Regions from separate parts of the Simplicispira sedimenti genome, predicted to be linked through region 3. Evidence: predicted binding sites of a transcription regulator. Region 3 holds the regulator's gene; each other region holds the start of a gene.

The links. Region 3 encodes FNR, which switches genes on or off when oxygen is low (the NO sensors DNR and NnrR bind a similar motif). Its sites were predicted from a motif close to TTGATNNNNATCAA; they were not measured.
Region 1: MJ602_RS09980 (FeoA family protein) is a predicted target of FNR. The motif match lies at 2,232-2,245, and genes of this name have one in related genera.
Region 2: MJ602_RS09220 (universal stress protein) is a predicted target of FNR. The motif match lies at 1,944-1,957, and genes of this name have one in related genera.

Annotation. Positions count from the first base shown of each region.
Region 1 covers NZ_JAKVIJ010000007.1:192,455-196,839, forward strand. Annotated here, with positions in the region: gene feoB (ferrous iron transporter B) at 1-1,746, opposite strand, end outside; gene MJ602_RS09980 (FeoA family protein) at 1,823-2,140, opposite strand; gene kynB (arylformamidase) at 2,274-2,903, shown strand; gene MJ602_RS09990 (class I SAM-dependent methyltransferase) at 2,921-3,841, shown strand; gene MJ602_RS09995 (hypothetical protein) at 3,890-4,385, shown strand, end outside.
Region 2 covers NZ_JAKVIJ010000007.1:38,005-42,389, reverse strand. Annotated here, with positions in the region: gene MJ602_RS09225 (malonate--CoA ligase) at 1-1,347, shown strand, start outside; gene MJ602_RS09220 (universal stress protein) at 1,446-1,889, opposite strand; gene MJ602_RS09215 (heavy metal translocating P-type ATPase) at 1,992-4,385, shown strand, end outside.
Region 3 covers NZ_JAKVIJ010000004.1:35,930-40,314, reverse strand. Annotated here, with positions in the region: gene MJ602_RS05770 (TonB-dependent receptor) at 1-195, opposite strand, end outside; gene MJ602_RS05765 (SWIB/MDM2 domain-containing protein) at 524-838, opposite strand; gene fnr (fumarate/nitrate reduction transcriptional regulator Fnr) at 1,071-1,793, opposite strand; gene hemN (oxygen-independent coproporphyrinogen III oxidase) at 2,013-3,395, shown strand; gene MJ602_RS05750 (sulfite exporter TauE/SafE family protein) at 3,422-4,141, shown strand; gene MJ602_RS05745 (cyclic di-GMP phosphodiesterase) at 4,255-4,385, shown strand, end outside.

The DNA of each region.
Region 1 (4,385 bases), on a different contig from region 3:
GGTCTCGCGCCGCACCGTGGCCAGGGTGGCAATGCACTGCGGCGCAAAGACAAACCACACCAGCAGCGACAGCGCCGTGGCCAGCGACCACTGCTGCGCGATCAGCGTACCCAGTTGCGCCGCAGCTTCGTCGCCCGTGGCCGACAGCGCATACACCGTGCCCAGCGCACTGACCACCACTTCGCGCGCCGCCATGGCGGGCACCAGCGCAATAGCAATTTGCCAGTTGAAACCCAGCGGCGCGAACAGCGGCTCCAGCGCACGGCCCAACTGGCCCGCCAGGCTGTAGTAAATGGCTGATTCAGTGGCGCCCTCGGGCGGCGCCGGAAAGGTGGACAGCACCCACAGCAGCACCGACAGGGCCAGGATGATGCCGCCCACCCGCTTGATGAAGATGCTGGCGCGCTCGTACAGGCCCTGGGCCAGGCTGCGCAGCGCGGGCAGCCGGTACGGGGGCAGCTCCATGATGAGCGGCGTGGGCCGCACCGTGCCGCGCCAGAGCTTGAGCACGGCCGCCACGGCCATGGCGCTGAAAATGCCGCCCACGTAGAGCGCGAACATCACCAGGCCCTGCAGATTGAACAGTCCCGCCACCGTGCGCTCAGGAATGAAGGCGGCAATCAAGAGCGCATACACCGGCAGGCGTGCCGAACAGGTCATGAGCGGCGCAATGAAGATGGTGACCAGCCGCTCGCGCCAGTGCGTGATGGTGCGCGTGGCCATGATGCCCGGAATGGCGCAGGCAAAGCTCGACAGCAGCGGAATGAACGAACGCCCCGACAGCCCCACGCTGCCCATCACGCGGTCGAGCAGAAAGGCCGCGCGCGGCAGGTAGCCCGAATCCTCCAGCGTGAGGATGAAGAAGAACAGGATGACGATCTGCGGCAGGAACACCAGCACGCCCCCGGCCCCGGCCACAATGCCCTCGACCAGCAGGCTGCGCAGCAGGCCCTCGGGCAATTGCGACTGCAACCACTCGCCCACCGCCCCCACGCCGGACTCGATGGCGTCCATGGGCACGGCGGCCCAGCTGAACACCGCCTGGAACATCAAAAACATGGTGGCCGCCAGCACCAGCATGCCCCACAGCGGGTGCAGCACCACGCGGTCGATGGCATCGTCGCGCCGCAGCAGGCCTTCAGGCTCGCACACCGCCAGGCGCAGGATGCGGCGCACCTCTTGCTGCGTTTGCAGCACCTGCGCCGGGCCTTGCGGTTGCCAGGCAGACGCCTGGGCACCACCGGCGGGCTGCCAGCCGTCCAGCCACTGCACCAGCGCACTCGCGCCGTCCTTGCGGATGCCCACGGTCTCCACCACGGGCATGCCCAGTTCGCGCTCCAGCAACGCGCGGTCGATGGCGATGCCCTGGCGGCGCGCGGCATCGCTCATGTTCATCGCCACCACCATGGGCAGGCCCATGGCGCGCGCCTCCAGCACCATGCGCAGGCCCAGTTGCAGCTTGGTGGCATCGACCACGCAGACCAGCAGGTCGGGCGCGGCCTCACCCGCGCGCTGGCCGGTGACCACGTCGCGCGTCACGGCCTCATCGGCACTCAGGGCGTTGAGGCTGTAGGCACCCGGCAGGTCCAGCACGCGCACGGCCTTGCCCGCGGGCGTGGTGAGCACGCCCTCCTTGCGCTCGACCGTGACCCCGGCGTAATTGGCCACCTTCTGGCGGCTGCCGGTCAGCAGGTTGAACAGGGCGGTCTTGCCGCAGTTGGGATGGCCCAGCAGGGCCAGGCGCATGGCAGCGGCGCTCACTGGCTGGCCTCCGTGCTTTGCATGACGGTGCGAGCCCGCTGGAGAACGGCCCGGTGCGCGCTCATGCCGCAGCGCCCTGCATCGGTGGCGTGGTGCTGATGCGCACCAGCGCCGCCTCGCGCTTGCGCAGCGCAAAGGTGGTGCGCCCCACACGCACGGCCATGGGCTCGCCCGCCGGAAAGGCCCGCGCCACCACATGCACGCGCTCGCCGGGCAGGAAACCGATCTCCAGCAGGCGCAGCAACAGGTCGCCGTCTTCGGCCGCCGCTTCCATGTGCAGGCCCTGCACCCAGGCATTGGTGCGCAGGGGCAGGTCGGCAAGACCGGCCTCACCTGTCACCACGGGGGCCGGAGCGGCCAGGGGAATCACTGCGTCCATAATGTTCTAAATAAAAACCATTATTATTTGCGAATTGTAGGCGGACGCCTCTTTCCAGGCAAGACGTACCGCCGCCCCATCCCGTGCAGTCTTGCGCTGGATCAAGCCACCGGGGCGCGCGGGATAATGCCCCATGCCTCGCCTTTGGGACATCTCCCCCGCCCTGCACCCTGGCACGCCGGTGTACCCCGGCGACACGCCCCTGCGCCTGCACTGGACCAGCAGCCTGGGCCCAGGGTGCGCCGTCAACGTGGGCGCGCTCACCCTCAGCACCCACCTGGGCGCACATGCCGACGCGCCGCTGCACTACGACCCCCAGGGAGCCGCCGTGGGCGCCTTGGCGCTGGAGCCCTTTCTGGGCCCCTGCCGCGTGGTGCACGCCCGCGGCAACGCCGCGCTGGTACAGGTGGCCGACCTGGCCCATGCCCTGAGCGACCCGCTGCCCCCGCGCCTGCTGGTGCGCACGCGAGTACACCCTGCGCCCACGCACTGGGATGCCAACTTCCGTGCCCTGGCCCCGGCCCTGCTGGAGCACCTGGCCGACCGCGGCCTGCTGCTGGTGGGCCTGGACACGCCCAGCGTGGACCCCGCCGACAGCACCGACCTGCCCAGCCACCAGGTGCTGCGCCAACGCGATCTGCGCGTGCTGGAAAACCTGGTGCTCGACGAGGTGCCCGAGGGCGACTACGAACTCATCGCCCTGCCGCTCAAGCTGAGCACCGCCGACGCCTCGCCCGTGCGCGCCGTGCTGCGCGCCCTGTGACCCCCTGCCCCACCGCCATGCAAGCCCTGCTCGACGCCATTGCCGCCACCCCTTTGCCCACCGAGGCCTGCCGCATCTTCCATGGCCGTGGCGGCCTGCACCCCGGCTGCGAAGGCTGGACGCTGGACGCCTACCCGCCCGTGTGGGTGTTCACCAGCTTTGAACCCGCCGACGACGCCCTGCTGGCCGCCGTGCACCAGGCCCTGCAAGCGCGCTGGGCCACACTGGCACCCGGCGCCGCACTGCACTGGGTGTACCAGTGCCGCCACCCGCAGCAACGCGAAACCCGCACCATGGCAGGCCAGGTGCCCGAACCGCATGTGGTGCAGGAAGACGGCGCACGCTACCTGGTGCATGTGCTGCGCGGGCAGAACCACGGCCTGTTCCTGGACATGGCTGAAGGCCGCCGCTGGGTGCAGCGCCACGCCGCGCAGCACCCCGGCCTGCGCGTGCTCAACCTGTTTGCCTACACCTGCGCGTTTTCGGTGGCAGCGCTGCGCGCAGGCGCGGCCCAGGTGGTCAACGTGGACATGGCCGGGGGCGCACTGACCACGGGGCGGCAGAACCACCGGCTCAATGGGCTGGAGGCCGGCGCCCTGTTCTGGGACCACGACATCTTCAGCTCCTGGGGCAAGATCACGCGCCATGGCCCCTACGGCCTGGTCATCATCGACCCGCCCAGCTACCAGAAAGGCAGCTTCGTCGCCACCAAGGACTACGCGCGCCTGCTGCGCCGCCTGCCCGACCTGCTGGCCCCCGGCGGCCACGCCCTGCTGTGCCTGAACGCCCCCGAACTGGACAGCGCCTTCCTGCACCAGCAGGTGCAGGAGCAGGCACCCACACTGCAATTCGTCGAGCGCCTGGCCAACCCCGCCACCTTTGCCGACGCCCAGCCCGAGCGGGCACTCAAGGTGCTGGTGTACTGGGAGGCGGAGTGAGCGGGCTTGTGATCCCTGTTCATGCACCCGCCATGCAAACGTAAGCACATGAAATCAAAAGCCCTATCTGAACCCGCTTCCTTCGACGAGTTCAAGCGCCGCCTCACAAGCTCCTGGCTCCCTGCCTACTGCCATGACCACGGTCGACAATACGCAGAGGCTGGATTTCGCTCGGACTCCATTGACATCGCCGAAATCGACGGCATTGACTGCCTTGACGCCATCAACAAAGGGACTGTCTTTGACGTTGGCGGTGGACGCTACCGGGCGGCCATGAGCACCGCAACCGAACCCTTGTTCTGGGAAGGCTCCCGAAGCGAGGTTCCTCGCCCGATCACGCTTTGGCGCGAACCAGTGATCACATTCGCTGCTGTTGGCCGCCTCGCCAGAGACTTCAGCTGGCCAAAGCACCTACTTGGCACACAGCCCAGCGGCTGGGCATTTGATCTCGCGGCGCACTCACCCCACGACCCTTCTCGGTACCGAATCCTCGGGGAGGTCAAGAAGTCCGCCTTTGAGTTTTGGAGGCTGGCTTCTGAGCTAC
Region 2 (4,385 bases), on a different contig from region 3:
GTCGAGGCCCTGCTGCTGTACCTGGCCACGCTGCGCGCGGGCTATGTCTTCTTGCCGCTCAACACGGCCTACCAGAGCGCCGAGATCGAGTACTTCATCGGTAACGCCGAGCCCGCCGTGGTGGTGTGCACGCCGGGCAATTTCGGCTGGGTGTCGAAGATCGCCTTCACGGCCGGCACGCGCCATGTGTTCACGCTGAGCGAGAACCGCGACGGCAGCCTGCTGGAGCGCGCGGCGCACCATGCCGACACGCACGAGGCGGCGCGCAAGGGTGCGGACGACCTGGCCGCCATCCTCTACACCAGCGGCACCACGGGCCGCAGCAAGGGGGCCATGCTGACGCACGGCAACCTGCTGTCCAACGCGGTGATGCTGAATGAATACTGGGGCTGGCGCCGGGACGACGTGCTGATCCACGCGCTGCCCATCTTCCATGTGCACGGGCTGTTCGTGGCCATCCACGCGGCGCTGCTGGGCGGCAGCAAGATGCTCTGGCTGGCGAAGTTCGACCCCAAGGCCGTGATTGCCGTGCTGCCGCGTGCCACCGTGTTCATGGGCGTGCCCACGCTGTATGTGCGCATGCTGGGCGAGGGCGCGCTCACGCGCGAGGCCGCACGGAACATGCGCCTGTTCATCTCGGGCTCGGCGCCGCTGCTCATCGAAACCTTCCGCGACTGGCAGGAGCGCACGGGCCACACCATTCTGGAGCGCTACGGCATGAGCGAGACCATCATGCTCACCTCCAACCCCTATGCGGCGGATGCGCGCCATGGCGGCCAGGACGAGCGCCGTGGCGGCACCGTGGGCTTCCCGCTGCCCGGCGTGGGCCTGCGCGTGGTGGGGGACGACGGCCAGGCATTGGCCGTGGGCGAGACCGGCAATATCCAGGTGCGCGGCGCCAACGTGTTCAAGGGATACTGGCGCATGCCCGAGAAGACGGCCGAGGAGTTCACCCCCGATGGCTGGTTCAAGACCGGCGATGTGGGCGTGGTGGACGAGCGCGGCTACGTGCGCATTGTCGGCCGCAGCAAGGACCTGATCATCAGCGGCGGCTACAACGTCTATCCGGCCGAGGTCGAGGGCTACATCAACGAGCTGCCCGGCGTGGCCGAGAGCGCGCTGGTGGGCGTGCCGCACCCGGATTTTGGCGAGGTGGGCGTGGCGGTGGTGATTGCCAAGCCCGGCGCGGTGCTGCAGCCCGAGGCCATCGTGACGCAGCTCAAGTCGCAGCTGGCCAACTTCAAGATTCCCAAGCAGTGCTACGTGGTGCCGGAGCTGCCGCGCAACACCATGGGCAAGGTGCAGAAGAACCTGCTGCGCGAGCAGTACAAGGGGCTGTTCGCCTGAACGTCCACAAATTCCCTAGAAAAACGGGCCTTGAAGGCCCGTTTTTCTATTGAAAATATAGCTGTCAGCGCTTGATGGATAAGCGTTGAAGCCGTTTTTTATCGCAATACCAGCACCGGAATGTGCGAATGCGTCAGCACATGCTGGGTTTCGCTGCCCAGCAGCAGGCGCTTGATGCCCTTGCGGCCGTGCGAGGCCATCACGATCAGGTCGCATTTGTGCTTCTTGGCGGCGGCGATCACGGCCTCCGCCACCAGGTCGGACTTGGCAACGACGGCCTTCACGTTGACGCCCAGGGCCTGCCCCCGGGTCTTGACTCCATCGACTTCGGCCTGGGCCGCGTCGGCCCACTGCTTTTCGATCCGGCGCACATCGCTGGGATCCACGGGCATGCCGCCTTCAAAGTAGCTGCGTGGGTAACGCGGCACCACCTTGAGTGCCACAGCGCTTGCGCCGCATTGTGCCGCCAGCGTCAGCCCGTCCTGAACCGCCTTGTCCGAGAGCTTGGAGCCGTCTGTGGCAATCAGAATGCGTTGGTACATGGTGAATCCTCTGTGCTGAAAAACTTGATTAGAGTAAAAAACACGTGTTTTAAATTGACCGTGGTCAAATATCTGGAGGCTAAGTAACTGTAAGCTTGCCCCATGTCAAAGATTCTTGCCCCGGCACTGGATATGCGTCCTGGCGACCCATACCCGGCAAAGGGCGCAGATGCGCCGGATGGCTCGGCCGATGAGGTCTTGCTGGACGATCCGCAGGAGTGGCCGTCGTTTGGTCGGGAATGTTCGGCGCAGGAGGGGCGGGATCGGTATCCCGGCGCCTGGGAGTCGAATGTGGTCATTGAAGGCATGCACTGCGCTGCATGTGCCCTGACCATTGAAGAGGCGCTGTGCCGCGTGCCCGGGGTCCAGCGCGCCGATGTCAGTGCGGCCACCCAGCGCGCCCGCGTGGTCTGGCAGCCGGACCACACACGTCCGTCGGTATGGATGCAGGCGCTGCGCCAGGCAGGGTACCGTGCCTTGCCTGCGCTGGACGCGCAGGCGCGCGACCAGCGCCAGCGCGAGCACCGCCAGGCCTTGTGGCGCTGGCTGGTGGCGGGTTTTTGCATGATGCAGGTCATGATGTATGCGTGGCCTGCCTACGTGGCAGCACCGGGCGATCTGTCCATGGAGATGGAGCGCTTGCTGCGCTGGGCCTCCTGGGTCATCAGTCTGCCGGTGGTCCTGTTTGCCTGCGGCCCGTTCTTTTCAAGCGCCCTGCGCGATATCCGGCTGAGGCGCATCAGCATGGATCTTCCGGTGGCACTGGGGATGCTCATCACCTTTGTCGTGAGCTCGATCGGCACGTTCGATCCGGAAGGTGTGTTTGGTCACGAGGTCTATTTTGATTCGCTGACCATGTTTGTCTTCTTTCTGCTCACCGGCCGCTGGTTGGAGACGCGTCTGCGCGACCGCACCGCGGGCGCACTGGAGGCGGTGCTCAATCGCTTGCCTCCCAGCGTGTTGCGCCGTACCGATGGAGGCGATTTCGAACGCGTGGCCGTGCGTCGTCTGCAAGTGGGCGACGTGGTGCGCGTACTGCCGGGCGAGGCCTTTGCAGCCGACGGGCAGGTGATCGAAGGCCGCACATTGGCCGACGAGGCACTGTTGACCGGTGAATCCACACCCGTGCAGCGTGGCCCGGGCAGCAAGGTGGTGGCGGGCAGCTTCAACCTGCAATCGCCAGTTCTGGTGCAGGTGGAGGGCTTGGGAGAAGATACCCGGTTTGCCCAGATCGTCGCCTTGATGGAAAGTGCCGCCACGCAAAAGCCCCGGTTGGCACAGTTGGCCGATCGCATTGCGCGGCCCTTTCTGGTGCTGGTGCTGCTCGCAGCGGCGTTGGCGGCGGCCTGGTGGTGGCCCACCGATCCGGCGCGCGCGCTCATGGTGGCGGTGGCCGTACTCATTGTGACCTGTCCTTGCGCTTTGTCGCTGGCTACGCCGGTGGCCATGTTGTCTGCGGCTGGAGCGTTGGCGCGCAGCGGGGTGCTGGTGCGCAACCTGCAGGCCCTTGAATCGCTCTCGCAGGTGGATACGGTGGTGTTCGACAAGACCGGCACCCTCACGCGCGACAGCATGACGGTGCAGGCCATAGAGCCAACCCAGGTGGGACAGGAAATGCAGGTGCTGGGAATGGCGGCAGCCATGGCGGCGCAGTCCCTGCATCCGGTGTCGCGCGCGCTCGTGCAGGCCGCGCAGCAGCGTGGTGTGGCGGGCCAATGGGCGGTTCGGGATCTGCAGGAACTGCCCGGCCTGGGGTTGCAGGCGCTGGTGCAGCAAGTCGATGGCACGGGCCCGGCGTGGTTGCTGCGCCTGGGGTCGGCACGCCACGCGGGCTTGACGTCGCCGGAAGGTGGGGGGCTGCTGGATGGTTCGGGCAGTGTCTGGCTGGCGCTCATCGATGATGCCGGGCAATCCCATGAATGGGCGCGGTTCGTGTTGGCTGAGGATCTGCGGCCGCACAGCAGCGCAGCCGTGGCCGGGCTGCGCCAAGCAGGAATGGGCGTGTATTTACTTTCGGGCGACCGCGCCGATGCCGTCGCCCGGTTGGCCGCCAGTGTGGGTATTACCGATTGGCGTGCAGAGTGCGCACCAGCCGACAAGCTTGCTGCAATGCGCGCATTGCAGGCCCAGGGTCACCGTGTGGCCATGGTGGGAGACGGGCTCAACGATGGGCCGGTGCTGGCGGCGGCGCACGCCTCTTTCGCCTTTGGTCGGGCAGTGCCGTTGGCACAGGCACGGGCGGATTTTGTGGTGCCTGGGGATGATCTCGGGCAGGTGGTTCGGACAATAGCCCTAGCCCAGCAAGCAGTAAAGGTTGTGCGACAAAATTTATGGTGGGCTGCTGCGTACAACGCGGCTTCCGTGCCCTTGGCAATCGCTGGCTACATGCCGGCATGGTTGGCGGGGCTGGGTATGGCGCTGAGTTCGCTTCTGGTGATCCTGAATGCAGCGCGCTTGTCAGTGATCCCTTCAGCGCCCCTGCCCCAGGCCTCGGAT
Region 3 (4,385 bases):
CAGGCGTTCGGTCACCACGGTGACCGACTGCGGGATGTCGCGCAACTGCTGCTTGCCCTTGCCGATGGTGGTCTCGGTGGCGCGCACACTGTCTTTGCCTTCGGCGGCCTCGGCGCGTTCACGCACCGTGACCGGGGCCAGGCTGCGGTCTGCGTCGGCGGATTGGGCTTGCACGTCCAGGGACGCCGCCAGCATCAGAATGGCCAGCGGCAGCAATCGCAGTGGCGAGGGGGGTGTGAGAGAAAACTGCTGCGCGCTCGGGTTGCGCTGCACGGGGGGGTATGCCAATCGGGCCTCCATGGGTAAGAGCAATGCACATGGCTGCAGGCGATTGAACGCATGCAGTGAAAGAGGCGAGAGGGCAATGGCTGGCGCGGAGGTTTGGCTATGCAGGAACTCGCAAGAGAATGTTAAGCCAAACGAGATTGGTTAGCATTCAAATTGATGCGGCTCAAGGGGCATATTGTTGCTTGTGGCCAACAAAAAAGCCGACAGAGCCGGCTTCTTCTCGGAGGGGCCGTCCTTACTGGACGTGCTTGCCAATCAGGCCCGCCATTTCAAACATGGACACCTGATCCTTGCCGAAAATGGGCTTGAGCTTGGCGTCGGCGTTGATCATGCGCTTGTTGGCGCTGTCCTGCAGCTTCTGGGCCTTGATGTAAACCCACAGCTTGCTGATGATCTCGGTGCGAGGCAGCGGGCTGGCACCCACCACGGCGGCCAGCGCAGGGCTGGGGGTGAGCGCCTTCATGAATGCTGCGTTGGGGGTGCGCTTCTTGGCGGGAGCAGCGGTCTTGGCTGCGGCGCTCTTGGCCGGGGCTTTCTTAGCAGTTGCCATTTTCGGATTTTCCTTATGGGGATTGGTCAATAGCGCCAGCGAAAACCTGCATGTCCACTGGCAGGTCGATGCTAACGGCAAAAAAACGGCTTTCCAAGCGAGCGGGATGTTTTTTTGCTTCGGCTTGTTGCTGTGGCGCCAAGCTCTGGCGCCAAGGTCTGGCGGCAAAGTCTGCGGTGTGGCGCGTTCGCAGCGGCGTCCTGTGGGGTAAGTCTGCCGCGGCGCAAGGGGTTCAGTGGCAGGCAGCCTGGTTGTTGACGATGCGATGCAGTGCCTCGGGACTCAGTATCCGCACGTGACGCTGCTTCACTTCCACAATGCCGTCGTCCACGAACTTGGAGAAGGTGCGGCTCACCGTCTCCAGCTTGAGGCCGAGATAGCTTCCGATTTCCTCTCGGGTCATGCGCAAAATCAGCTCGGATTGCGAGAATCCGCGTGCATGCAGTCGCTGCACCAAGTTGAGCAAGAAAGCCGCCAACCGTTCCTCTGCCCGCATGCTGCCCAGGAGCAACATCACCCCGTGCTCACGCACAATTTCGCGGCTCATGATTTTGTGCACATGGTGCTGCAGCGCATTCACCTCGCGGGAGAGTTCTTCGATGCGCTCGAAGGGCATGACGCACACTTCGGCATCTTCCAGTGCCACGGCGTCGCAGGTATGGTGGTCGTTGACGATGCCGTCCAGACCAATGATCTCGCCAGCCATCTGGAAGCCGGTGACCTGGTCGCGCCCATCTTCAGTCGCGACACAGGTCTTGAAGAACCCCGTGCGTATGGCAAACAGCGAGGTGAAGGCTTCACCGTTGCGGAACAAGGTGCTGCCGCGCTTGATTTTCCGACGCACGGCCACCACGTCGTCAATACGTCGCAGTTGCTCATCGGAGAGAGCCAGCGGCATGCAAAGCTCACGCAGATTGCAATTGGAGCAGGCAACCTTGATGGTCTGCGGTGTCATATGCAGGGGTGTCTGTGAATCCTCGCATGCCGATCCTTCCGTTTCGGAATCAGGTAACGAACGGACGATGGGTATGCGGGCGGGGTGTGACATAGGTCAAATTATGACCTATCCGCTTGGTGATGATCCAATCCTGCACTCGGATGTCGGATGCTTGACGGGAATCAAGGGTCGCAAGGGCAATCTGGTGCACATTAAGCACGCTAGCCAGGAATAACAATGACAATTGTCACCCCCGAACTGCTGACCCGCTACGACGTTTCCGGTCCGCGCTACACCTCTTACCCCACTGCCGATCGCTTCGTGGATGCGTTTGGAGAGCAGGACTACGTGCTTGCCCTTGGGCAGCGCCGCCAAAGTCCGGTGGGCAAGGCGTTGCCGCTGTCGATCTATGTGCACATTCCGTTCTGTGAATCGCTGTGCTACTACTGTGCTTGCAACAAGATCATCACCAAGCACCACGACCGTGCCGATGTGTACCTGCGCTACCTCCAGCGCGAGATCGATCTCCATACCGCCCATTGCGGTGTGGGCCAGATGGTCAGCCAGATTCATTTTGGCGGAGGGACGCCGACCTTTCTATCCGATGCAGGCCTGCGTGACCTGATGGGGATGCTGCGCAGCAGCTTCACGCTGGTGCCGGGGGGGGAGTACTCGATTGAGGTCGATCCCCGTACCGTGGATGCGGATCGCCTGGCGCTGCTGGCGGAACTCGGATTCAACCGTCTGAGCTTTGGCGTACAGGACTTTGATCCCGAGGTGCAGAAGGCCGTGCACCGCATCCAGCCAGCAGAACAGGTGTTTTCCTTGGTGGAGTCTGCGCGCAGCATCGGCTTCGACTCCGTCAATGTGGATCTGATTTACGGTCTGCCCAAGCAGACGCCGGAGTCCTTTGACCGCACATTGGCCCAGGTGGCCGAATTGCGGCCTGACCGCATCGCCCTCTATGCCTATGCCCACCTGCCCGAGCGCTTCAAGGCGCAGCGGCGCATCGTGTGGGCTGACCTGCCCATGGCGTCGTCCAAGGTGTCCATGCTGGCACGCTCGCTCGAAGCCTTCAGCACCGCGGGCTATGTGTATGTGGGCATGGACCACTTTGCACTGCCCGAGGACGCGCTGGCCGTGGCCAAGCGCCAGGGAAGGCTGCATCGCAACTTCCAGGGTTACAGCACGCAGCCGGACTGCGACCTGATCGGTCTGGGCGTATCCGCCATCGGCCGTGTGGGTGCTACCTACAGTCAGAATGCCAAGACACTGGAAGACTATTACGACCTGCTCAACCAGGGTCGTCTGCCTGTGGTGCGTGGTCTGGCGCTCACGCGCGATGATCTGGTGCGCCGCGCCGTCATCATGGCCATCATGTGCCAGGGCGAACTGCTGTTTGAGCCGCTGGAGCAGGCCTGGCTGATCAATGTGCGGGACTATTTTGCGTCGGAGCTGGAGCAGCTCAAGGAACTGGAGCAGCAGGGCCTTGTTATGGTCAGCAACGAGGGCTTGGAGGTCACGGCCATGGGTTGGTACTTCGTGCGTGCCATTGCCATGGTGTTTGACAGGTATCTGCAGGCCGACAAGAACCGCGCACGGTTTTCGCGGATCATCTAACTTTCCTCGCGGAATACGCCACCTGCATGCTTTCCTCACTGGCCTGGACCGCACTCATCATGGGGCTTGCGGGTGGGTCGCACTGCCTTGTCATGTGTGCCGCCCCTTGCAGCGCGGTGGTGTCGGGCGGCGGGGGGGGCGCCCAAGAGGCTGAACAACCCGTCCATTGGGCGAACCGTGCCGTGCCTTGGCGCAGGTTGTCCGCCTACCATGCAGGGCGCATCCTCGGATACAGCTTGGTGGGCGCGCTGGCTGCTGTGGCCATGCAGAGTCTGGCATGGCTGACACAGCAGGCGTCTGCGCTGCGTCCCGTATGGACTTTTTTTCATGTGGCCGTGCTGGCATGGGGCGTCTTGCTGTTGCTCCAGGCGCGTCAGCCTGTCTGGGTGGAGCGTGCAGGGCGCTCGGTGTGGCGGCGGGTTCAACCACTCGTTCAGTCACACACAGGTGTGTTCATGGCAGGCATGCTCTGGTCATTGATGCCATGTGGCTTGCTGTATTCGGCATTGCTGGTCGCCGCATTGACGGGGGGCGCACTGCAAGGTGCGTTGGCGATGGCCTTTTTCGCTCTGGGTAGCGGGTTATGGTTGTTGCTGGCCCCCTGGCTTTGGTTGCAGGTGCGCGTCCGCGTCAATGCCTGGCGAACCGATTGGGGCACGCGACTGGCCGGATTACTGCTCAGCGGCGTGGCGGTTTGGGCCCTGTGGCACGATTTGATCTATCGCCCATCACTGATCTGCGATTAGATACAAATGTTGCTATATTGCAGCAATTGGTCTGCCAAGCTGAAACGGTGGGAACAAGCGCTTGATAATGCAAAGCGACTATCCTGTGATCACTGAAACGCAGCATTCCTGCAATGGAAGAAGAGCCCTCCATCCTGGTGGACATCCACCAACTGCGCATCGGCATGTACATCGTGCTCGATCTGGGCTGGCTCAGCCATCCATTTCCGGTCAATCGGTTTCGCATTGCTTCGGATTCTCAACT